3 regions of the Pseudomonas germanica genome follow, and region 1 is predicted to be linked to each of the others. Evidence: predicted binding sites of a transcription regulator. Region 1 holds the regulator's gene; each other region holds the start of a gene.

Region 1 (7,735 bases):
ATCAGTCATCTGCAGGATTTGCTGCCAAGCCTGCAATCCCTAGCGCAGGGCGGCACGGCGGTCGGCACCGGGATCAACGCGCATCCTGAATTCGCCGCACGTTTCAGCCGCCAGTTGAGTCAATTGACCGACGTGGAATTCACCCCGGGCAAGGATCTGTTCGCGCTGATCGGCTCGCAGGACACCGCCGTCGCCGTCTCCGGCCAGCTCAAGGCCACTGCGGTGTCGCTGATGAAAATCGCCAACGACCTGCGCTGGATGAACTCCGGCCCGCTCGCCGGCCTCGGCGAAATCGAACTGGAAGCCCTGCAACCGGGTTCGTCGATCATGCCGGGCAAGGTCAATCCGGTGATCCCGGAAGCCACCGCCATGGTCGCCGCGCAAGTGATCGGCAACGACTCGGTGATTACCATCGCCGGTCAGTCGGGCAATTTCGAACTGAATGTGATGCTGCCGATCATCGCGCAGAACCTACTGAGCAGCATCGAGCTGCTGGCCAATTCCAGCCGCTTGCTCGGCGACAAAGCCATCGCCAGCTTCAAGGTGAACGAGTCGCGCCTTAAAGAAGCGTTGTCGCGCAACCCGATTCTGGTGACCGCGCTCAACCCGATCATCGGTTACCAGAAAGCCGCCGAAATCGCCAAGCAGGCCTACAAGGAAGGCCGTGCGGTGATCGACGTCGCCCTGGAACACACCGACCTGTCGCGCAGCCAACTGGAAGAGTTGCTCAACCCCGAGAAACTCACCGCCGGCGGCGTGTAAACCCCGCAACCGCTTTGGAGGCTCACCATGGAGCACTGGAAACGCACGATCGAACGGGCCAATCGCTGCTTCATGCTCGGCGAACTGATCGACGCCCGTGAGGCTTACCTGCAAGCCCTGGCCCTGGCGCAAGTGTTGTTCGAACGCTGGGCGGATGCCGACGAGGCGGTGGCGGCTTGCGTCATCTCCCACCACAACCTGGCCGATCTGCACTTGCGCCTGAATCAGCCGGAGGAGAGCGCCGAATACCTCTGCGCCATCCATCAACGCTTGTTGCAGACCATGCAGGACGAACGTCAGCGCCTGGCCTTGCGTGAAGCAGCGCTGCGCCAGAGCAGCAAGACTTACGTCGAGCTGTTGAATTTCATCAGCGAGCACGGTGAATACCCGCGCACCCAACGCCTGCTGCATCCGGATACCGGCAATGCGCGCCGCGCGCCTGCCCCCCATCACCATGGAGTCCATTGAAATGGCTTTTACCTTGCCTGTTTTGCCTTACGCCTACGACGCGCTCGAACCGCACATCGATGCGCAGACTATGGAGATCCACTACACCAAGCATCACCAGACCTACATCAACAACCTCAACGCCGCCGTTGAAGGCACTGAATACGCCGAGTGGCCGGTGGAAAAACTCGTCGCCAGTGTTCAGCAATTGCCGGAAAAACTGCGTGCGGCGGTGATCAATCAGGGCGGCGGTCACGCCAACCACTCATTGTTCTGGGAGGTCATGGTACCCAACGGTGGCGGCAAACCCGACGGTGCGCTGGCCAAGGCCATCGATGAGCAATTGGGCGGCCTCGACAGTTTCAAGGAAGCCTTCACCAAAGCCGCGCTAACCCGCTTCGGTAGCGGCTGGGCCTGGCTGAGCGTGACCCCGGAGAAAAAACTGGTGGTGGAAAGCAGCGGCAACCAGGACAGTCCGTTGATGAATGGCAATACGCCGATTCTCGGACTCGATGTCTGGGAGCACGCCTACTACCTGCGGTATCAGAACCGTCGGCCGGAATACATCAACGCTTTTTACAACGTGATCAATTGGCCTGAAGTCGCTGCGCGTTATCAGGCTGCGCTGGTTTAAGTCTTCTATAAAAACAATCCAAGGCTGACTATGGGCACTGAAACACTGGCGATCGGAAGTGGGCGTATGTTTCGTTACGCAGTAGGATCGCTGTTGCTGTTGGCGGGCATGACTTTGCTGGTCGCCCACGGACTGGAATGGCTGAATCTGGAACCGAGGCTGTTGCGGGCGTTGCAGGGCGGCGCGATCTGCGCCCTCGGCACGGCGCTCGGAGCTGTGCCAGTGCTGGTGATTCGGCGGATGCCGCAGACACTCAGTGATACGTTGCTGGGTTTTGGTGCCGGGGTGATGCTCGCGGCGACGGCGTTTTCGCTGATCGTGCCGGGCATTGCTGCCGCCGAAAACCTCGGACTGACACCGTGGGGCGCCAGCGGCCTGATCTGCTTAGGCATCATGCTGGGGGCGTTCGGGCTGTATCTGGTCGATCGCAAGGTTTCCGGCGCGTCCCCGGAAATGCTCGTCGGCACCGTCGAGCATCCGGTGATTCCGCCACGGATCTGGCTGTTCGTGTTCGCCATCATTGCCCATAACATCCCTGAAGGCATGGCCGTTGGCGTTTCTGCTGGCGGCGGCATGCCGGATGCGGACAGCCTGGCCATGGGTATCGCTTTGCAGGATGTCCCGGAAGGTCTGGTGATTGCGCTGGTGTTGGCCGGGGCGGGGATGTCGCGGGTCAGGGCGTTTCTGATCGGCGCGGCGTCAGGTCTGGTCGAACCGGTGTTTGCGCTGTTGTGTGCCTGGCTGGTCAGTCTGGCGCAGGTGTTGTTGCCGTTAGGTCTGGCATTGGCTGCGGGGGCGATGTTGCTGGTGGTGACGCACGAAGTGATTCCCGAGTCGCGACGCAATGGTCATGACAAACTGGCCAGTCTTGGTCTGTTGATCGGGTTTTGTCTGATGATGGTGATGGATACGGCGTTGGGTTGAAGATCAAAAGATCGCAGCCTGCGGCAGCTCCTACGAGGGGATTGGTGCGACATGGGCTGCGACTTTTTGATTTTGGCTGTCAGCCGCCTTCGTCGAAGTAGTTGTTGATCAACGCCACCAGCGCATCCAGCGCTTCCTGTTCCTGATGCCCTTCGGTACTCAGATAGATCTTGGTGCCCTTGCCAGCCGCCAGCATCATCATCGCCATGATGCTTTTGCCATCAACCGTGGTCTCTGGTGTACGACCCACTCTGATCGTGCAATCCGGATACTGCCCGGCCACTCCAACAAACTTGGCCGATGCGCGGGCATGCAGGCCCAGCTTGTTGATGATTTCGATTTCCAGAGCAGGCATCGCGGTGTGAATCCTTTAAGTGAGGTCGCGGTGGCGAACCTGGACGTTCTTCAGGGTTTTCTGCAGGGCCTGACCCAGACGTTCGGTCAGGTAGACGGAGCGGTGATGCCCGCCGGTGCAGCCAATGGCAATGGTGACGTAAGCGCGGTTGCTCGCGGCGAAGCGCGGCAGCCACTTGTGCAGGTAGGTGAAGATGTCCTGAAACATTTCTTCGACCTCCGGCTGTGCCGCCAGGTATTCAGCCACCGGCGCATCGAGACCCGATTGCGCGCGCAGTTCCGGCTTCCAGTACGGATTGGGCAGGCAGCGCACATCGAACACCAGATCCGCATCCACCGGCATGCCGCGCTTGAAGCCGAAGGACTCGACCAGAAATGCGGTCCCCGGCTCCGGTTGGTTCAGCAGACGCAGCTTGATGGAGTCGCGCAACTGGTACAGGTTCAGATTGGTGGTGTTGATCTTCAGGTCGGCGAGGTCGGCAATCGGGCCGAGCAGGGCGGTTTCATCCTGGATCGCCTCGGCCAGTGAGCGGTTGGCGTTGCTCAGCGGGTGACGACGGCGGGTTTCGGAGAAACGCTTGAGCAGGGTTTCTTCGTCGGCGTCCAGATACAGGACGTCGCATTGGATGTGTTTGGCCCGGACATCTTCAAGCAGTTCGGGAAAGCGTGTCAGGTGGCTCGGCAGGTTGCGCGCATCGATGGACACGGCTACCAGCGGCTGCGCCAGTTCCGTGTGAATCAGCGCGCGTTCGGCCAGTTCCGGCAGCAAACCTGCGGGCAGGTTGTCGATGCAGTAATAGCCGTTGTCCTCAAGGACATCCAGAGCCGTACTTTTACCCGAGCCGGAACGGCCGCTGACGATGATCAAGCGCATGATTAGTGCCCGTTCTGCTCGTCCAGGACAACCTGATACAAGGCTTCATTGCTTGGAGCGCTGCGCAGTTTTTCACGCACTTCCTTGCGATCGAGCATGCTTGCGATCTGGCGCAGCAGCTCCAGGTGCGCATCGGTGGCAGCCTCCGGGACCAGCAAAACAAACAGCAGGTCAACCGGTGCGCCGTCAATGGCGTCGAAATCAATCGGAGCATCAAGGTGCATCAGCGCACTGATCGGTGCAGTGCAACCCTTGAGGCGGCAATGGGGAATGGCGATGCCGTTACCAAAACCGGTGGAACCGAGTTTTTCACGGGCAATCAACGCCTCGAAGACATCTTGCATCTCCAGATCCGCCACTTCGCGGGCGATCAGGTTGGCAATTTGTTCGAGGGCTTTCTTTTTACTGCCGCCCGGCACGTTCACGAGGGAACGGCCGGGGGTCAGGATACTTTCAAGTCGGATCATGGGGTGGGGGGTTATCGACCGGTAGCGCCCTGGAGCAGGCTCTGGGTCTTTTCCTTATGCTTTTTGAGTTGTTTATCCAGCTTGTCGGTCAAGGCGTCGATCGCCGCGTACATATCGGTATGTTCCGCGTTGGCGACCACTTCGCTGCCGGGTATATGCAAGGTGGCTTCGATTTTCTGCTTCAGCTTTTCGACGCACATCGTGACTTGCACGTTGGTGATCTTGTCGAAATGGCGCTCCAGTCGTTGGAGTTTTTCCTCGATGTAGGAACGCAGAGGTTGGGTCACTTCCAGTTGGTGTCCACTGATGTTGACTTGCATACAGCTTCTCCTTCGTTGCCAGTGCATAAAGCGGCAGGCCGGATAGCCTGCCACTGGAACGCTGTAACGTGGCTTACATCAACCGCTTGCGTTCGCTCGAAGGCGCGATCCCGAGGGATTCGCGGTACTTGGCGACGGTGCGGCGAGCCACCTGAATGCCTTGTGCCTCCAGTAAACCAGCGATCTTGCTGTCACTCAACGGCTTTTTCTGATTTTCCGCGGCAACCAGTTTTTTGATGATCGCGCGGATCGCCGTGGACGAGCATTCGCCGCCTTCGGAGGTGCTGACGTGGCTGGAGAAAAAATATTTCAGTTCATAAATACCGCGCGGGGTATGCATGAATTTCTGTGTGGTCACCCGGGAAATGGTCGATTCGTGCATGCCGACCGCTTCAGCGATGTCGTGCAGAACCAACGGCTTCATGGCTTCGTCGCCGTACTCCAGAAAACCGCGTTGATGCTCGACGATCTGGGTCGCTACTTTCATCAGGGTTTCGTTGCGGCTCTGCAGGCTCTTGATGAACCAGCGGGCTTCCTGCAACTGATTGCGCATGAAGGTGTTGTCGGCGCTGGTGTCGGCGCGACGGACGAAACCGGCGTACTGGGCGTTGACGCGCAGGCGCGGTACCGATTCCTGATTCAGCTCGACCAGCCAGCGCTCGTTGTCCTTGCGCACGATGACGTCAGGGACAACGTATTCGGCTTCAGTGGATTCGATTTGCGAGCCAGGGCGCGGATTGAGGCTTTGCACCAGTTCGATGACCTGGCGCAGCTCGTCTTCCTTGAGCTTCATGCGCCGCATCAACTGGCTGTAGTCGCGACTGCCGAGCAGGTCGATGTAATCGCTGACCAGACGTTTCGCTTCCGCCAGCCACGGCGTCTTGGCGGGTAGCTGACGCAATTGCAGCAGCAGGCATTCGCCAAGGTTGCGCGCGCCGATACCGGCCGGTTCGAATTGCTGGATGCGGTGCAGGACGGCTTCGATTTCATCGAGTTCGATGTCGAGTTCCGGATCGAACGCCTCGAGGATTTCCTCGAGGGTTTCGTCCAGGTAGCCCTGATTGTTGATGCAATCGATCAGGGTCACGGCGATCAGGCGATCGGTGTCGGACATCGGTGCCAGGTTCAGTTGCCACAGCAGGTGGCTTTGCAGGCTCTCGCCGGCGGACGTGCGGGTGGTGAAGTCCCATTCGTCGTCATCGCTGCTGGGCAGGCTGCTGGCGCTGGTCTGGTAGACGTCTTCCCAGGCGGTGTCGACCGGAAGTTCGTTGGGGATACGCTCGCTCCAGTCACCTTCCTCCAGGTTGTCCACCGTGGGCGCGGTTTCCTGATACGAGGGTTCCTGGATCTCGGTGTTGGGCTTCTGTTCGGCGTTGTCGGCCATGGGATCGGAATTGTCGAAGTCGTCGCCTTCTTCCTGGCGTTCGAGCATCGGATTGGATTCCAGAGCCTCCTGGATTTCCTGTTGCAGATCCAGGGTCGACAATTGGAGCAGGCGGATGGCCTGTTGCAGCTGCGGTGTCATCGTCAGCTGCTGGCCCATTCTCAAGACTAGCGATGGTTTCATGGCAGGGGCTTAACACCTTATTCGCCGGCGCTATGCGCCATCCACTACAGGGCGCCGGGGCGCCAAACTTAAGCAAATTATATGCCTGAAACTGAAGTGTTTGCCTAGAGCGCTGTAACAATTAAAGCGTATTAATTCCTGCTTGAATCGATACAGCGCCCGGGCGGCGCACCGGGCACTGTTACGCTTACAAGCGGAACTCGTGGCCCAGATACACTTCCTTGACCAGATCGTTGGCCAGGATGGTTTCTGCATCGCCTTCGGCGATCAGTTGACCATCGTTGACGATGTAAGCGGTTTCGCAGATGTCCAGCGTCTCACGGACGTTGTGGTCGGTGATCAATACACCGATGCCCTTGGCCTTGAGGTGGTGGATGATCTGCTTGATGTCGCCGACCGAGATCGGATCGACACCGGCGAACGGTTCGTCGAGCAGGATGAATTTCGGTGCCGTTGCCAATGCACGAGCGATTTCCACCCGGCGACGTTCACCACCGGACAGGCTCATGCCAAGGTTGTCGCGGATGTGGCTAATGTGGAATTCCTGCAGCAGGCTTTCCAGCTCCTTGCGACGGCCGGCCTTGTCGAGCTCCTGACGGGTCTCGAGGATGGCCATGATGTTGTCGGCCACCGACAGTTTGCGGAAGATCGACGCCTCTTGCGGCAGATAGCCAATACCGGCCTTGGCGCGACCGTGCATCGGCTGGTGGCTGACGTCCAGATCGTCGATCAGCACGCGACCCTGATCGGCCTGTACCAGGCCGACGATCATGTAGAAACACGTGGTCTTGCCGGCGCCGTTCGGGCCGAGCAGGCCGACGATCTGGCCGCTGTCGATCGACAGGCTGACGTCACGCACGACCTGGCGGCTTTTATAGGCCTTGGCCAGGTGCTGAGCTTTCAGAGTTGCCATTACTGGGTTTTCTCGTCGGTTTTCTTCTTCGGCTGGATCACCATGTCGATGCGCGGACGCGCCTCGGTGACCTTGCTGCCGGTAGCACGACCAGCGCTGGCCAGTTTCTTCACGGTGTCGTAGACGATTTTCTCGCCCTGAGTGACGTTGCCGTCTTTGTCGACGACCTTGGCCTTATCGATCAGCACGACGCGGTTTTGCTGGGCGTGGTATTGAATCGTCACGCCGTAGCCTTGAACCGGTTTGGTGTCGCCCTGGGTTTGCAGCTGCTCGAAATAAGCCAGGTTGCCCACGGAGGTCACTACGTCGATATCTCCATTCGGGGCGCGAGTCATGGTGACGGTGTTGCCTTTAACGATCATCGAACCTTGGGTGATGATCACATCACCTTTATAGGTGGCGATGCCGTTCTTGTCGTCCAGTTGGGCGTCGTCGGCCTGAATGCGGATAGGTTGCTGCTGATCGTTCGGCAG
Region 2 (7,735 bases), 970 kb from region 1:
AGGTTCGACCTGTCATCTTCGGCAACGTAGAATGCGCGCCTTTCCCGGGCAATCGTCCCCACGATTGGCGCCCGCGCATTCATCGGAGCACTTCACCATGACCGTCACCAAAACCAGCGAGTACCTGGAAACCCTCTACGAAGGCTACGGCCAGCGTTTTCGCATGGAAAAACTGCTGCACGAAGTGCGCACCGAACACCAGCACCTGGTGATTTTCCAGAACCCGCGCATGGGCCGGGTGATGGCGCTGGACGGCGTGATCCAGACCACCGAAGCCGACGAATTCATCTATCACGAAATGCTCACCCACGTGCCAATCCTCGCCCACGGCAGCGCCAAGCGCGTGCTGATCATTGGTGGCGGTGACGGCGGCATGCTCCGTGAAGTGACCAAGCATGCCGGTGTCGAGCACATCACCATGGTCGAGATCGACGGCACCGTGGTCGATATGTGCAAAGAGTTCCTGCCGAACCACTCCAGCGGCGCCTACGACGATCCGCGCCTGAACCTGGTGATTGACGACGGCATGCGTTTCGTCGCCACCACCACGGAAAAATTCGACGTGATCATCTCCGACTCCACCGACCCGATCGGCCCGGGCGAAGTGTTGTTCTCGGAGAACTTCTATCAGGCGTGCCATCGCTGCCTGAACGAGGGCGGTATCCTCGTGACCCAGAACGGTACGCCGTTCATGCAGATTGACGAAGTGAAAACCACTGCCGGTCGCCTGAACAGCCTGTTCCCGGACTGGCACTTCTACCAGGCAGCCGTGCCGACCTACATCGGCGGCTCGATGACTTTCGCCTGGGGCTCGACCAATCCGGCGTACCGCAAACTGAGCCGTGAAACCCTGCAACAGCGCTTCATCGGCAGCGGCATCGTCACCCGCTACTACAACCCGGAAATCCACATTGGTGCGTTCGCCTTGCCGCAGTACGTGCTGCAGGCGATCAACAAGCCAAGCAACGACTGAATAATCGCTGCAAGTCTTTGTAGGAGTGAGCCTGCTCGCGATTACGGTTTGTCTACCAACATCAGCGTTGGATGAGAAATCGCTACCGCGAGCAGGCTCACTCCTACAGTCGATGTCGTTTTTTTCATCTTCGCCCGTTGTAATCCTTTTGAACCAACTTTCGGCGTACACAGTCGAGATAGGTGTAAGCCCATTTGCGGGTTTGATCGAGGAGGCACCGATGCAAAAGTGGAAAGTCACTTTCGTGGACGATCATGGTGAAATTGTCGATGAGGTGTTCGAGCGCGCGGAATGCCCCAGCGACGATGAGGCCGCTCGATTGATCAAGGCACGGCTCCTGCCCGTCGCCGCCGAACTGGATCTGAACGATCTGGAAGGGCGCACCGCCGATGCTGGCGTCAAAAGCCTGAAAACCCAGAACAGCATCGAAATCCGCAGCATCACCCCAATCTGAAATACTTCTTGTCACCTTCAACACCAGGCCTTGGCAGCAGCTCTATCTTGGGGCTACTCTGCAAGCGAGATCAGCGAACGGATCGCTAAGGTCTGGTCTTGTCAGCTACATGCTTGTTCCCGCGTGCAACCACGTTGCCGTCGTACTTTGGCCAAAGGCCCGGGGCGGGAATACGGAAAGTCTATCCATCTATGCGAGGGGGACGATTCATGAGCACAGCCTATCAAGAAGACATCAGCAGCAATGTTCTGCGCCGCATGAAAGAAGGCGGTTTCGATTTTTCCCGATTCCATCCCATCGAGTTCTACGCAATTTTCCCGGACGAGGAGCGGGCGCGCAGGGCGGCAGGCAAATTTCGCGGTGAATCCATCAATGCCCAGGTCAGCCTGCGTGATGACGGTGCGTGGGCGCTGGAATTGAGCAAAGTGATGTACGCGACATATGACGATATCGGCGACTTCGAGCAGGGATTCTCTGCCGTGGTTGAACCTCTGGGTGGCATTATCGAAGGCTGGGGTGTGAAGCAGGAGGTGCGCAACCGCCACCGTTTGAACTGATCTCTGGTTTCATTTGTTGAGCAACGGCTGACCTTCGGGTTGGCCGTTGTCATTTCCGGCATAAGCAAAACGCTGTGGCAAAACCCTGAAACAAGAAACCGAGGCAAAAAAAAGCCACCGGAGAGGGTGGCTAAAAGGGAAGACCGATAAGGAGAGGAAACCGGTCAGGGTTACAGCGGGGCGGGCCGCCGAGTCGATCCCAATCAGTTGAGCTGGCCGCTTCATGGCGCCGGGGCCGGTGAAGATTTGCAGCGAATGTGCGGATTATCCGCAGGCAGCGCCGGGCAGTGAAATCAACTCTGACTATGCTGGTGATAGGCGATGCAGTGCGTCGCAATGAAGCGGGGGCAATCCGGTTGGGGCATTTGCCGCACAGGAATGGTGCGGTGCCTGCTGCGTGTATTTCCAACCGATTGAAATCAAAGCGTTTATGCCGATGGCACGGGCCTTGCGAAGGCCTGTATGTCCGGGTGACAAGGAGTACGGCATGATCCGCACCTATTTTGATGAGATGTACGATGCCGGCGGCCAGGTTCGCCCGCATTATCGGGAGTTCGCCCGATGGCTGGCTGATACGCCGGATGAGCTGTTGGCCCAGCGGCGACGCGAGGCCGATCTGCTGTTCCATCGCGCCGGCATCACGTTCACGCTCTATGGCGACGAGCAGGGCACCGAGCGCCTGATTCCTTTCGACACCATCCCGCGCAGCATCCCTGCCAGTGAATGGCGAATCGTCGAGCGCGGGTGCATCCAGCGGGTCAAGGCGTTGAACATGTTCCTCGCCGACCTCTATCACGAGCAGCGCATTATCAAGGCCGGGATCATTCCCGCCGAACAGGTGCTGGCCAACGAGCAATATCAGTTGGCGATGCAAGGCCTGGATCTGCACCGCGATATCTATTCGCACATCTCCGGCGTCGATCTGGTGCGCGACGGCGACGGCACTTATTACGTGCTCGAAGACAACCTGCGTACACCGAGCGGCGTCAGCTACATGCTCGAAGACCGCAAGATGATGATGCGCCTGTTCCCGGAGCTGTTCGCCGCGCAGCGTATTGCCCCGATCGATCACTACCCGAACCTGTTGCTCGACACCCTGAAAAGCTCAAGTCCGATCGATGACCCGAGCGTGGTGGTGCTGACGCCGGGGCGCTTCAACAGTGCGTTCTTCGAGCACGCATTCCTGGCGCGGGAAATGGGCGTGGAGTTGGTGGAAGGCGCGGATCTGTTCGTTCGCGACGACAAAGTTTTCATGCGCACTACGGACGGCCCGAAAGCGGTGGACGTTATCTACCGTCGGCTCGACGACGCGTTTCTCGATCCACTGGCGTTCAATCCCGATTCGATGCTCGGTGTGCCGGGGCTGCTGTCCTCTTATCGCTCGGGCAACGTGGTGCTGGCCAACGCCATCGGCACCGGCGTAGCGGACGACAAATCGGTGTATCCGTTCGTTACTGACATGATCCGGTTCTACCTCGACGAAGAGCCGATTTTGAAGAACGTACCGACCTGGCAATGCCGCAACCCGTCTGAACTTTCTCATGTGCTGGCCAATCTTCCAGATCTGGTGGTCAAGGAAACCCAAGGCTCAGGCGGTTACGGAATGTTGGTCGGGCCGGCATCGACGAAAGCGGAAATCGATACTTTCCGCGAACGGATCAAAGCCAAACCCCATGCGTACATCGCGCAACCGACGCTGTCGCTGTCGACCTGTCCGACCTTTGTCGAAAACGGCATCGCGCCGCGCCATATCGACTTGCGTCCGTTTGTCTTGTCCGGGCGCGAAACCCGGGTGGTTCCCGGCGGTTTGACCCGTGTGGCGCTGCGCGAAGGCTCCTTGGTGGTGAATTCCTCCCAGGGTGGCGGAACCAAGGACACCTGGGTGGTCGAGGATTGAAGGAAGCTTGCCATGTTAAGTAGAACTGCCTCGGATCTGTATTGGATGTCGCGTTACCTGGAGCGGGCGGAAAACCTCGCCCGGATGCTCGACATCAGTTATTCGCTGTCGCTGATGCCGCAGGACGGTCGTGGCGATGGTTTGCACGAATTGGCCATGCCGTTGCTGATCACCGGTACCCTTGACGATTACCTCGAGCGCCATGGCGCGCTACATGCTGAGCGTCTGCTGCATTTTTTTGCCCTCGATGCGGCTAACCCGGCGAGCATTTACAGCTGCCTCGGCGCGGCGCGGGCCAGTGCCCATGCGGTGCGTGGGCGCATCACGGCGGACATGTGGGAGAACATCAATTCGACGTGGCTGGAAATTCGCGGCATCGCCGAACAGGGCCTCAGTCGCTATGGCATGAGCCGTTTCTGCGAATGGATCAAGGAACGTTCGCACCTGTTCCGTGGTGCGTCGTACGGCACGATCATGCGTAATGATGCGTTTCGTTTCATTCGCCTCGGTACGTTCATCGAACGCGCGGACAACACCCTGCGATTGCTCGATGCGCGCTATGAAATGGCTGGCGATCAGGCTGAAGCAGTCAGCGACGGTACGGCCCACGCCTACTACCAGTGGAGCGCCTTGCTGCGCGCCTTGTCGTCATTCGAGGCCTACACCGAAATCTACCGCGATGCGCCCGGCGCCCGGCATGTTGCCGAGTTGTTGCTGTTGCGTGCCGATGTACCGCGTTCACTGCGTGCCTGCACCGAAGAGATCGATCAGATTCTCGCGCAACTGCCCGGTGCCAATGGCCGTCCGGCACAGCGTCTGGCGGCAGAGATGGACGCGCGCCTGCGCTACACCGGCATCAACGAAATTCTCGAGGAAGGCCTGCACGCGTGGCTGACCGAATTCATCCCGCTGGTGCGCCAGTTGGGCAACGCCATTCACAGTTCCTACCTGGAGGCTGCATGAGACTTTCCATAAGCCACGAGACCACCTATCACTACGAGGATCAGGTGCGGGCGAGCATCCAGTACCTGCGACTGACGCCACACGATAGCGAACGTCAACACGTGTTGAGCTGGCAGCTCGATCTGCCGCGCCCGGTGCGTGCGCAACTCGATCCGTTCGGCAATATCCTGCATGTGCTGACCATGGACGAGCCGCACGAAGCGATCATCATTGGTGCGCGCGGGCAGGTCGATATCGACGAACTGCGCGAGGCCGAGCATGAGAGCCAGTCGGCGCTGCCGTTCCTGCGCTTTACCCGTTTGACCGAGGCGGATGAGGCGTTACGCGCGTTCGCCGAGAAATCCTGCAAGCAGCGGCGTGATCGCACAGCGCTGATCGATCTGATGCACGGCTTGAATCAGCACATGACCTACACGCCGGGGTCCACCGAGGTCGACACCAGCGCCGCCGAGGCCTTCGCCGGGCGTGCGGGTGTTTGCCAGGATCATGCTCACGCGTTTCTGGCTTGCGCACGCAGTCTCGGGATTCCGTCGCGTTATGTGTCGGGGTATCTGTACAGCGAGGATTGCGAGCATCTGGCCAGCCACGCCTGGGCTGAAGCGTGGCTGGATGACGCCTGGTACAGCTTTGATGTGACCAATGAACTGGCGCGGCCCGAGCGCCATCTGAAACTGGCGGTAGGTCTGGATTATCTGGATGCCTGCCCGGTGCGCGGTATGCGCCGGGGCGGTGGGTGTGAGCAGATGCATGCGAAAGTGTTCGTCTCGCCAACTCCGATCATCTCGGTGCAACAACAGTAAACGCCGTACCCCTGTGGGAGCGAGCCTGCTCGCGATAGCGGTCTGTCAGTTACAAATGTGCTGACTGATACACCGCTATCGCGAGCAGGCTCACTCCTTTAAGGAAATGTGCTCAGGGCTTAACCTTGCGCCCGGCCATGTGCTTGAGATATCCCACCAGCATTTCCAGATCCCCCTCCGGTAACACCTCCACCGAAAACCCTGGCATCTTCGCCTGCGGCCACTGACGCAAACTCTGCGGATCACGAATGTAGCGCTTGAGGAAGTCCGCGCCGAAATACTCGGTCGGGCTGTAAGGAATATTCAGATCCGGCCCGAATTGCGCATCACCCGCACCGTTCAACCGGTGACACGCCAGACAGTTTTTCTGAAACAGCGCAAACCCTTGATTCACCGGGTCATCTGCCTTCAACGCAGGATCCGGCAGCAGGGCAGGGAAGCGTTCGGCCACCGGCGCCATGCGCTTGATGCTCGCGACTTCGAACGGCCACTGCTCCGGGCTGATATTGCCGGCCTGCGGATCGGTCCAGACCAGGTAGAACGGCCCGGCGCTGTGCTTGCCTTCCGACAGCGGTGGCCACGGCTGCGCCGGATCTTCGATGGCCAGCCATGCTCGCGCACCTGTTGTATTAAGCAACGGCGCAGCTGACAACTCGGCGGCAAAGCCGTCCAGTGCCACCGCTTGCAGGTGATCCTGCGGTTTGATCCCTGTCAGTAATGCGGCCACAGGCACGGCGCGATAAGTCATGTCCTTCTTGTAGGACACATCGTTTTTGATCGTCAGGGTTTGCACTTGAGGATGCTTGAGCAATTCCTCGGTCTGCCAGGTGCGGCTGCTTGCGCCCAGTTGCAGATCCAACTGGGCGGCAGACAAGGGCATGCTCAGCAGCATGGCCCCGAACACAATGAGCGCTTTCAAATGATCGCCGTCCATGTCGTGAGAGTGCGCCAAGGTTGGCACAGCCACGCTGGCCCGGGTAGCGGGCCAGTCACATTTTCAGTGGCGATGAACAGCGCCTGCCGCTCGACTCAGCCGATGACCTTGGTCAGATTCGGCAAAATCAACAACAGCGTCGTGGCGAAAAGAATGAGCCCTGCTTGACGAACTTTCGGTTGTTTGAACATGGCTTGACCGCCTTTATTGTTATTTCCTGATGCCTGCCTGCATATCCATGACGGCAAGCGCTGCACTTCCTGTTGAAGAACGTCTGCCTCGGCAAAACCCGACGACCCTGACGTACATGTTCTACATTAGGGGCCGCGTCACGCTTGGCTTAGATCCATTTCATATGGAATGCTTGCCAGATGCGATAAAAAAGGCATGAGGCTTATTGCCAGCTTCTTTGCCGGCCGCTGGCTAGACAACTCGCCGACCTGAACCGGTTCACCCAGCTGCCGATGACCGTCCGTCTGAGCGTGTGCGTCAACCGCATTGAGCGCTGTGGTCATTGAATCCATGGCCGCACGGGTCAAGAGTGGAGTCACAAGCAATCACTCCCCGCACAGGTTCGAGGACGTCATGACCCAAGCTTTGATATTCGATGCGTTACGCTCGCCCCGTGGCAGAGGCAAGGCCGATGGCGCCCTGCACAGCGTCAAACCGGTGAATCTGCTGGCCGGTCTGCTGGCCGCGCTGCAAGCGCGCACCGCGCTGGACACCAGTCAGGTCGATGACGTGGTCATTGGCTGCGTGACGCCGATTGGCGATCAGGGCTCGGACATCGCCAAAACCGCAGTGCAAGTGGCCGATTGGGACGTCAGTGTCGCGGGTGTGCAGATCAACCGTTTCTGCGCCTCGGGACTCGAAGCGGTCAACCTTGGCGCAATGAAAGTGCGTTCGGGCTTCGAAGACCTGGTGGTGGTCGGTGGCGTCGAGTCGATGTCGCGGGTGCCGATGGGCAGCGACGGTGGCGCCTGGGCGCTGGACCCGCAAACCAACCTGCACAGTCATTTCACTCCGCAAGGTGTTGGCGCGGACCTTATCGCCACGCTGGAAGGCTTCAGCCGTCAGGACGTCGATGCCTATGCGCTGCACTCGCAACAGAAGGCCGCGCGGGCCCGGGCTGACGGCTCGTTCAACAAGTCGCTGGT
Region 3 (7,735 bases), 710 kb from region 1:
TGGGTCACGGCGGCTGGCGACACTTTCACGTTCTGGCCAATGACGATGGTGCCGGTACGCGAGTTGATGATGACTTTCGCCACCGCCTGACCCGGGTCGACTTCGAGGTTTTCCAGGATCGACAGGTAGTCGACGCGCTGGCTCGGATCGAGCGGCGCAGTGACACGGATCGAACCGCCATCGATGGCTTGCGCAACGCCAGGGCCAAGCATGTCGTTGATCTTGTCGACGATGCGTTTGGCCGTGGTGAAGTCGGAACGGTTGAGGTTCAGCGTCAGGCTGTTGCCTTGGTTGAAACCGCTCGGCACCGAACGCTCCACAGAGGCACCGCCGGGGATACGACCGGCCGACGGAACGTTGACGGTGATCTTCGAACCGTCACGGCCTTCGGCGTCGAAGCCGCCGACCACCAGGTTGCCCTGAGCGACTGCGTAGACGTTGCCGTCGATACCCTTGAGCGGGGTCAGCAACAGCGTACCGCCACGCAAGCTCTTGGAGTTACCGATCGAGGACACGGTGATATCGACCTGCTGACCGGGTTTGGCGAACGCCGGCAAGTCGGCACTGATCGACACCGCTGCGACGTTTTTCAACTGCACGTTGCCCGATCCCGGCGGCACCTTGATGCCGAACTGCGAGAGCATGTTGTTGAAGGTCTGCAGGGTGAACGGGGTTTGCGTCGTCTGGTCGCCGGTGCCGTTAAGCCCGACCACCAGGCCGTAACCGATCAACTGGTTGGAACGCACGCCGGAAATGCTGGCGATATCTTTCAGCCGCTCGGCGTGGGCACCAAAGGCTGCGGACATCAGCGCCGCAGCCAGCATGAGGCTCTTGAAATTCAACGTAGCCACCTAGAAAGGGAACAGCGGGCTGAGGAAGAAACGGTCGAACCAGCCTGGCTGACTCGTATCGGCAAACGCGCCGGTACCCGAGTAGGTGATGCGTGCATCGGCGACCCGGGTCGACGACACAGTGTTGTCCGTGGCGATGTCATCGGCACGCACCAGGCCGGCGATGCGCACCAGTTCGTCACCGGTGTTCAGCGTCAGCCACTTCTCGCCACGCACGGCGATGATGCCGTTGGGCAGCACGTCAGCGACGGTCACGGTGATCGAACCGGTCAGGCTGTTGCTCTGCCCGGACTTGGCGTCGCCTTTGGTCGAACGGTCGGCGCTATAGCCGGCGTTCAGACTCAGGTCGTTGCCCCCAATCGGATTGTTAGTGGTCAGGCTGGAGCCGAACAACGAGGTCAGACCGACCTTGTTGTCACTGTTCTTGTCCATCTGCGAGTTGGCGTTCTTGCTCGCCTGCGTGCGCTCGTTCAGGGTGATGGTGATGATGTCACCGACCCGGAAAGCCTTGCGGTCGCTGTACAGGTTCTGCTCGAAGCCGGCCTGATAGATCGAGCCATTATTGGCGGCAGCCGGCAACGGCGTGCGCGGCAACACCGGGGCGTAGTAAGGGTCATTGGGCTTGGGCGTCGGAGCGACGCAGCCCGCGAGCGAGACGACCCCACTCAATGCCAGAACAGATACAAAGCGATTCATGACCCTACCTCACGGTGTTGCAGGCGACCTCATGGCCGCCTCATAGACTTGATTACAGATTCTGCGTTACGAACGAGAGCATCTGGTCAGCGGTGGAGATCACCTTGGAGTTCATCTCATACGCGCGCTGAGTGGTGATCATGTTGACCATTTCTTCAACAGTGCTGACGTTGGAGGTTTCCAGGGTGTTCTGCAGGGTGGTACCGAAACCGGCCAGACCCGGAGTGCCGACTTGCGGCGCGCCGGAAGCGGCGGTTTCCAGGAACAGGTTGTTACCCACTGCTTGCAGACCGGCCGGGTTGATGAAGTCGGCGGTTTGCAGGTTGCCAATCACTTGCGCTGCCGGGTTACCGGCGATGGTCACCGACACAGTACCGTCACGGCCAACGGTGAAGGTCTGGGCGTCGTTCGGGATAACGATGGCAGGTTCCAGAGCGAAACCGCTGGCGTTGACGATCTGGCCGTTGGAATCGAGGTGGAAGGTACCGTCACGGGTGTAGGACGTGGTGCCGTCCGGCTGCAGGATCTGGAAGAAACCGCGACCGTCGATTGCCATGTCCAGCGGCTGCTCGGTGGTTTGCAGGCTGCCGGCGGTGAAGTTTTTCTGGGTGCCGACAATGCGCACACCGGTACCCAGTTGCAGACCCGACGGCAGTTCGCTGTCCTGAGTCGACTGAGCGCCCGGCTGACGCTTGATCTGGTAGAGCAAGTCCTGGAATTCGGCACGATCACGTTTGAAACCCGTGGTCGACACGTTCGCCAGGTTGTTGGAAATGGTGGTCAGGTTGGTGTCCTGGGCGGACAGACCGGTTTTGGCAACCCATAGAGCCGGAAGCATTCGATTCTCCTCGTGCGCCTGTTTTTCGGCGCGACGTTCTGATAATTAGCTGATCTGCAAGACCCGAGCCATGGCCTGGTCGTCGTCTTTGGCGGTGTTCATCATCTTGACGTGCAACTCGAACTGCTTGGCCAAGGCCAGCACCGAGGTCATCTCTTCAACGGCGTTGACGTTGCTCGACTCCAGGAAACCCGACACCAGTTTGACGTTGGCATCGGCCGGCGCAGGCTGGCCGTCCTTGGTGTAGATCGAGCCGTCGAGGCCCTTGTTCATGTTCTTGATGTCCGGGTTGACCAGCTTGATCCGGTCGACCTCCGCCATGACGCGCGGGCCTTCGCCCATCGCCCGAATACTGATGGTGCCGTCTTCACCGACTTCGATCTGCTGCTCGGGCGGCACGGCGATCGGACCGCCATTGCCCATCACCGGCATACCGTTGCCGGCGCGCAATACGCCGAGGGCGTCGACGTTGAGGCTGCCGGTGCGCACGTAGCTTTCGCCGCCGTTCGGGTTCTGCACGGCGATCCAGCCATTGCCGGTGACGGCGACGTCGAGGTCACGACCGGTCTGCACCAGCGAGCCCGGGGTGAAGTCGGTGGCGGGCCGTTCGCTCATGGCAAACGCACGCGCCGGAAAGCTGTCACCGAACACCGGCATCGAACGCGCCTGCTCCAGGTCGCGCTGAAAACCGTTGGTGGAGATGTTCGCCAGGTTGTTGGCATGAGCCTTCTGCGCCAGTGCGTTCTGGCTGGCGCCGGTCATTGCCACATAAAGGTACTTGTCCACACTCTTTCCTCTGCATGCCGGACGTTTGCCGCCCACCGCTGTACTGCTGAGCCATAAGCAATTTGCAGACCAACTTTTTTCTGGCGCACAAAGGCCCGGCAAACAAAGGACTTGGGGGATGGCGAGGGGAAATTTGAAATGTATCGAAGTCGAAAAACCGGCGGTGTTATGCCGCTTGGCGGCAATCCCTCGAATGATCGTTCCCACGCTCCGCGTGGGAATACCTCAATGGACGCTCTGCGTCCGCTTTGGGACGCGGAGCGTCCCGGGCTGCATTCCCACGCAGGGCGTGGGAACGATCACGTGCTGCCCGACTCTTTGCCGACTTCGTATTCACGCAGCTTGTTGGCAATGGTGGTATGCGAAACCCCCAAACGCTTACCCAACTGCCGACTGCTCGGATGCTCGGAATACAACCGCTCCAGCACCGCTTTTTCGAATCGCCCGACAATCTCGTCCAACCCGCCTTCCAGCGAGAAATCGCCAAGCGGCTGACGCACGCCGTAATCCGGCAGACGAATATGCTCGGCCTTCACCGTGCCGCCATCACACAGCGAAACCGCCTGGAACAGCACGTTCTCCAGTTGCCGCACGTTGCCCGGCCAATGGTAATGACTGAGGCGATCCATCGCCGCCTGCGCCAGTTTCGGCAGCGAACAGCCGATCTGCCGACTGGCCTGATCGAGAAAGTGCTCGACCAGCGGCGTCAGTCCGTCGAGGCATTCACGCAGCGGCGGGATGTGCAGCGAGAGCACGTTCAAGCGGTGGTACAAATCCTGGCGAAACTCGCCGCGCGCGCACAGCTCCGACAAGTCGACCTGCGTCGCACAGATGACCCGCACATCCAGATAAACCTCTTCATCACTGCCGACCCGGCGGAAGCAACCGTCCTGCAAAAAGCGCAGCAACTTCACCTGAAGACGCGGGCTCATCTCACCGACACCGTCAAGAAACAGCGTGCCGCCCGCTGTCAATTCCAGCAGCCCGAGCTTGCCTTCAGCGCGTGCACCTTCGAACGCGCCCGGGCCATAACCGAACAACTCAGTCTCGGCCATCGACTCCGGCAGGCCTGCGCAGTTGAGCGCCATCAACGGCGACTGCCCACGCGGACTGGCGAGGTGACAGGCGCGCGCAAGCAATTCCTTGCCGGTACCGGTTTCGCCCTCAATTAATAGCGGAGCGTCGAGCGGCGCCATACGCCGCGCTTCACGCACCACGGCGGCCATCACTTTCGAGCTCTGGAAGATGCTGTCGAAGCCACGCAGCTCCTGCTTGCGCACATTGTAGATGCGCTCGCCTACGCGATCGGCGCGGTGCAAGGTCAACACCGCACCAGCCATGGCCTCACTGTCGTCGTGCTCCGATTGCAGCGGCGCGATGTCGGCCAGAAAGATGTCGCCCTTGACCTTGACCCGCATGCCGTTGATTCGCGACTTATTGGCGCGCACCAACTCCGGCAAGTCGAAATCTTCGGCGTAACGCGACAGCGGAATACCCGGCACTTCATCGACCCGCACGCCGAGCAACTGCGCCGCCGCACGGTTGGCCGCCACGATCGAGCCACCCATGTCGATCGACAGCACCGGAAACTCCAGCGCGCCGAGCAGCGCATTCAACTCCATGTGCCGACGCTCGCTGGGCATCAGCCCAACCCGCTTGACGCCAAACACCCCGGCGATCGCCTCGAATTTCGGGCGCAACGCCTGGAACTGGATGTTGATCAGGTTCGGGCAATGCAGATAGATCGCGTTGCCATGCTCACCGCCGACCTCACCGCGCGCGACGTTGATCCCGTAGGCAACCAGCAGGTTGAGAATGTCGCGCAGGATGCCGATGCGGTTCTGGCAGTGGACTTTGATGCGCATATAAATCGCCCGAATAAACGATGAGAAACCTGTAGGAGTGAGCCTGCTCGCGATGGCTTTGGGTCAGTTGATATTGATGCTGACTGATGCACCGCTATCGCGAGCAGGCTCACTACTACAGGGGGACCGCACCAGACTTTTCTGTAGTGGCACGCAGATAGTTGTCAAGATTATGTGACAGCCACTAGGCTTTTCAAACCTGAAAATCACCGAAAATGCGCACCGGCGGTCAAAGCGTAACGATAACTTTACGAATTAAAGAGAAATTTCCCACGAGCAGGCCATTTAACCTGCTGCACATCAACTCGCTCTCAGGTAATTCTGAATCCATCGCTGGACATAACAAGAACGAATTCCCCTAGCAGGAGAGCAGTATGAAGCAGACGCAATACGTGGCCCGCGAGCCCGATGCGCAAGGTTTTATCGACTACCCCGCCGAAGAACATGCGGTGTGGAACACGCTGATCACTCGCCAGTTGAAAGTGATCGAAGGGCGTGCCTGCCAGGAATACCTGGACGGTATCGAAAAACTCGGTCTGCCCCACGACCGCATTCCGCAACTGGGCGAGATCAACAAGGTGCTCGGCGAGACCACCGGTTGGCAGGTCGCCCGCGTGCCAGCACTGATCCCCTTCCAGACCTTTTTTGAATTGCTGGCCAGCAAGCAATTTCCTGTGGCGACGTTCATTCGCACCCGCGAAGAACTGGACTATCTGCAAGAGCCGGACATTTTCCACGAGATCTTTGGTCACTGCCCGCTGCTGACCAACCCGTGGTTCGCCGAATTCACCCACACCTACGGCAAACTCGGTTTGCAGGCCACCAAGGAAGAACGTGTTTATCTGGCGCGCCTGTACTGGATGACCATCGAGTTCGGCCTGGTCGACACCCCGCAAGGCAAACGCATTTACGGTGGCGGCATCCTGTCCTCGCCAAAAGAAACCGTTTATTCGCTGTCGGACGAACCTGAGCATCAGGCGTTCGATCCGCTCGAAGCCATGCGCACGCCGTATCGCATCGACATCCTGCAACCGGTGTACTTTGTCCTGCCGAACCTCAAGCGTCTGTTCGACGTGGCCCATGAAGACATCATGGCCATGGTTCGCCAAGGCATGCAGCTGGGTCTGCACGCACCGAAGTTTCCGCCGAAACCGAAAGCCGCGTGAACCGCGACTTTTGCTGACAATTGAGCCTGTCCGTCGCCGCCACTTTGGTTTAGCGTGACGGCATTGACAGCTCAAACGTTTTAATAAAAAAACACACTCGATTCAGGAATACACCATGTCCACTTTGAACCAAGCCCACTGCGAAGCCTGCCGCGCCGATGCGCCACAAGTCAGCGACGAAGAACTGCCGATCCTGATCAAGCAGATCCCTGACTGGAACATCGAAGTCCGCGACAGCATCATGCAGCTGGAGAAAGTTTTCCTGTTCAAGAATTTCAAGCACGCCCTGGCGTTCACCAACGCTGTCGGCGAGATCTCCGAGGCAGAAGGTCATCACCCGGGCCTGCTGACCGAATGGGGCAAAGTCACCGTGACCTGGTGGAGCCATTCGATCAAAGGCCTGCACCGCAACGACTTCATCATGGCTGCGCGCACTGACGAAGTGGCCAAGACCGCAGAAGGACGCAAGTAATGCACTTCGACGCCATCGGCCGGGTACCCGGCGACCCGATCCTCGGTTTGATGGAGGCGTATGCGCAGGACACCAACCCGCGCAAATTCGACCTGGGCGTTGGCGTCTACAAGGACGCTCAGGGCCTGACGCCAATCCCGGAGGCGGTGAAAATCGCCGAAGCGCGGCTGGTCGAAAGCCAAGACACCAAGACCTACATCGGTGGCCACGGCAACCCGCTGTTCGGCAAAGTCATCAATCAGTTGGTGCTCGGTGCCGACTCGAAGCTGATCGCCGCACAACGTGCCGGCGCCACCCAGACCCCGGGCGGCACTGGCGCCCTGCGCCTGGCCGCCGACTTCATCGCCCAATGCCTGCCGGGCAAAGGCGTGTGGCTGAGCAACCCGACCTGGCCGATCCACGAAACCATTTTCGCCACGGCCGGGGTCAAGGTCAGTCACTACCCGTACGTGGGCAGTGACAACCGCCTCGACGTCGATGCCATGCTTGCCGTGCTCAACCAAGTGCCAAACGGTGATGTGGTGCTGCTGCACGCGTGCTGCCACAACCCGACCGGTTTTGACTTGAGCCATGACGACTGGCAGCGCGTGCTCGATGTGGTGCGCAGCCGCAATCTGCTGCCGCTGATCGACTTTGCCTACCAGGGCTTTGGCGATGGTCTGGAACAGGATGCGTGGTCGACCCGCTTGTTCGCGGCCGAGGTGCCTGAGCTGCTGATTACCAGTTCCTGCTCGAAGAACTTCGGTCTGTACCGCGACCGCACCGGTGCGCTGATCGTCTGCGCGAAAACCGCCGAAAAGCTCATCGACATCCGCAGCCAACTGGCCAACATCGCCCGCAATTTGTGGTCGACACCGCCCGATCATGGTGCTGCGGTGGTCGCGACCATCCTCGCCGATCCAGAGCTGAAAGCCCGTTGGGCCGATGAAGTGGAAGCCATGCGTTTGCGTATCGCGCAGTTGCGCAGCGGCCTGGTTGAAGCGCTGGAGCCGCATGGCCTGCGCGAGCGTTTCGCACACATTGGCGTACAACGCGGGATGTTCTCTTACACCGGACTGTCG

Evidence for each region. The regulator sigma-54, encoded in region 1, starts transcription at its own class of promoters, with help from an activator protein. The targets are predictions, from matches to a motif close to ANTGGCATNNANNTTGCTNT.
Region 2: the regulator sigma-54 is predicted to act here: its motif matches at 2,420-2,439, upstream of J0G10_RS10035 (circularly permuted type 2 ATP-grasp protein).
Region 3: the regulator sigma-54 is predicted to act here: its motif matches at 3,226-3,245, upstream of J0G10_RS08830 (flagellar basal body rod protein FlgF).

The regions. Positions count from the first base shown of each region.
Region 1 is NZ_CP071586.1:1,280,710-1,288,444, forward strand. It holds gene J0G10_RS05480 (class II fumarate hydratase) at 1-762, shown strand, start outside; gene J0G10_RS05485 (hypothetical protein) at 790-1,230, shown strand; gene J0G10_RS05490 (superoxide dismutase) at 1,232-1,843, shown strand; gene J0G10_RS05495 (ZIP family metal transporter) at 1,874-2,767, shown strand; gene J0G10_RS05500 (HPr family phosphocarrier protein) at 2,847-3,122, opposite strand; gene rapZ (RNase adapter RapZ) at 3,138-3,995, opposite strand; gene ptsN (PTS IIA-like nitrogen regulatory protein PtsN) at 3,998-4,462, opposite strand; gene hpf (ribosome hibernation-promoting factor, HPF/YfiA family) at 4,474-4,782, opposite strand; gene J0G10_RS05520 (RNA polymerase factor sigma-54) at 4,856-6,349, opposite strand; gene lptB (LPS export ABC transporter ATP-binding protein) at 6,537-7,262, opposite strand; gene lptA (lipopolysaccharide transport periplasmic protein LptA) at 7,262-7,735, opposite strand, start outside.
Region 2 is NZ_CP071586.1:2,254,460-2,262,194, forward strand. It holds gene speE (polyamine aminopropyltransferase) at 98-973, shown strand; gene J0G10_RS10025 (hypothetical protein) at 1,194-1,427, shown strand; gene J0G10_RS10030 (ribonuclease E inhibitor RraB) at 1,637-1,984, shown strand; gene J0G10_RS10035 (circularly permuted type 2 ATP-grasp protein) at 2,472-3,881, shown strand; gene J0G10_RS10040 (alpha-E domain-containing protein) at 3,894-4,844, shown strand; gene J0G10_RS10045 (transglutaminase family protein) at 4,841-5,644, shown strand; gene J0G10_RS10050 (c-type cytochrome) at 5,757-6,578, opposite strand; gene J0G10_RS10055 (acetyl-CoA C-acetyltransferase) at 7,164-7,735, shown strand, end outside.
Region 3 is NZ_CP071586.1:1,990,746-1,998,480, reverse strand. It holds gene J0G10_RS08845 (flagellar basal body P-ring protein FlgI) at 1-824, opposite strand, end outside; gene flgH (flagellar basal body L-ring protein FlgH) at 852-1,547, opposite strand; gene flgG (flagellar basal-body rod protein FlgG) at 1,600-2,385, opposite strand; gene J0G10_RS08830 (flagellar basal body rod protein FlgF) at 2,431-3,171, opposite strand; gene J0G10_RS08825 (sigma-54-dependent transcriptional regulator) at 3,471-5,036, opposite strand; gene phhA (phenylalanine 4-monooxygenase) at 5,411-6,202, shown strand; gene J0G10_RS08815 (4a-hydroxytetrahydrobiopterin dehydratase) at 6,318-6,674, shown strand; gene J0G10_RS08810 (amino acid aminotransferase) at 6,674-7,735, shown strand, end outside.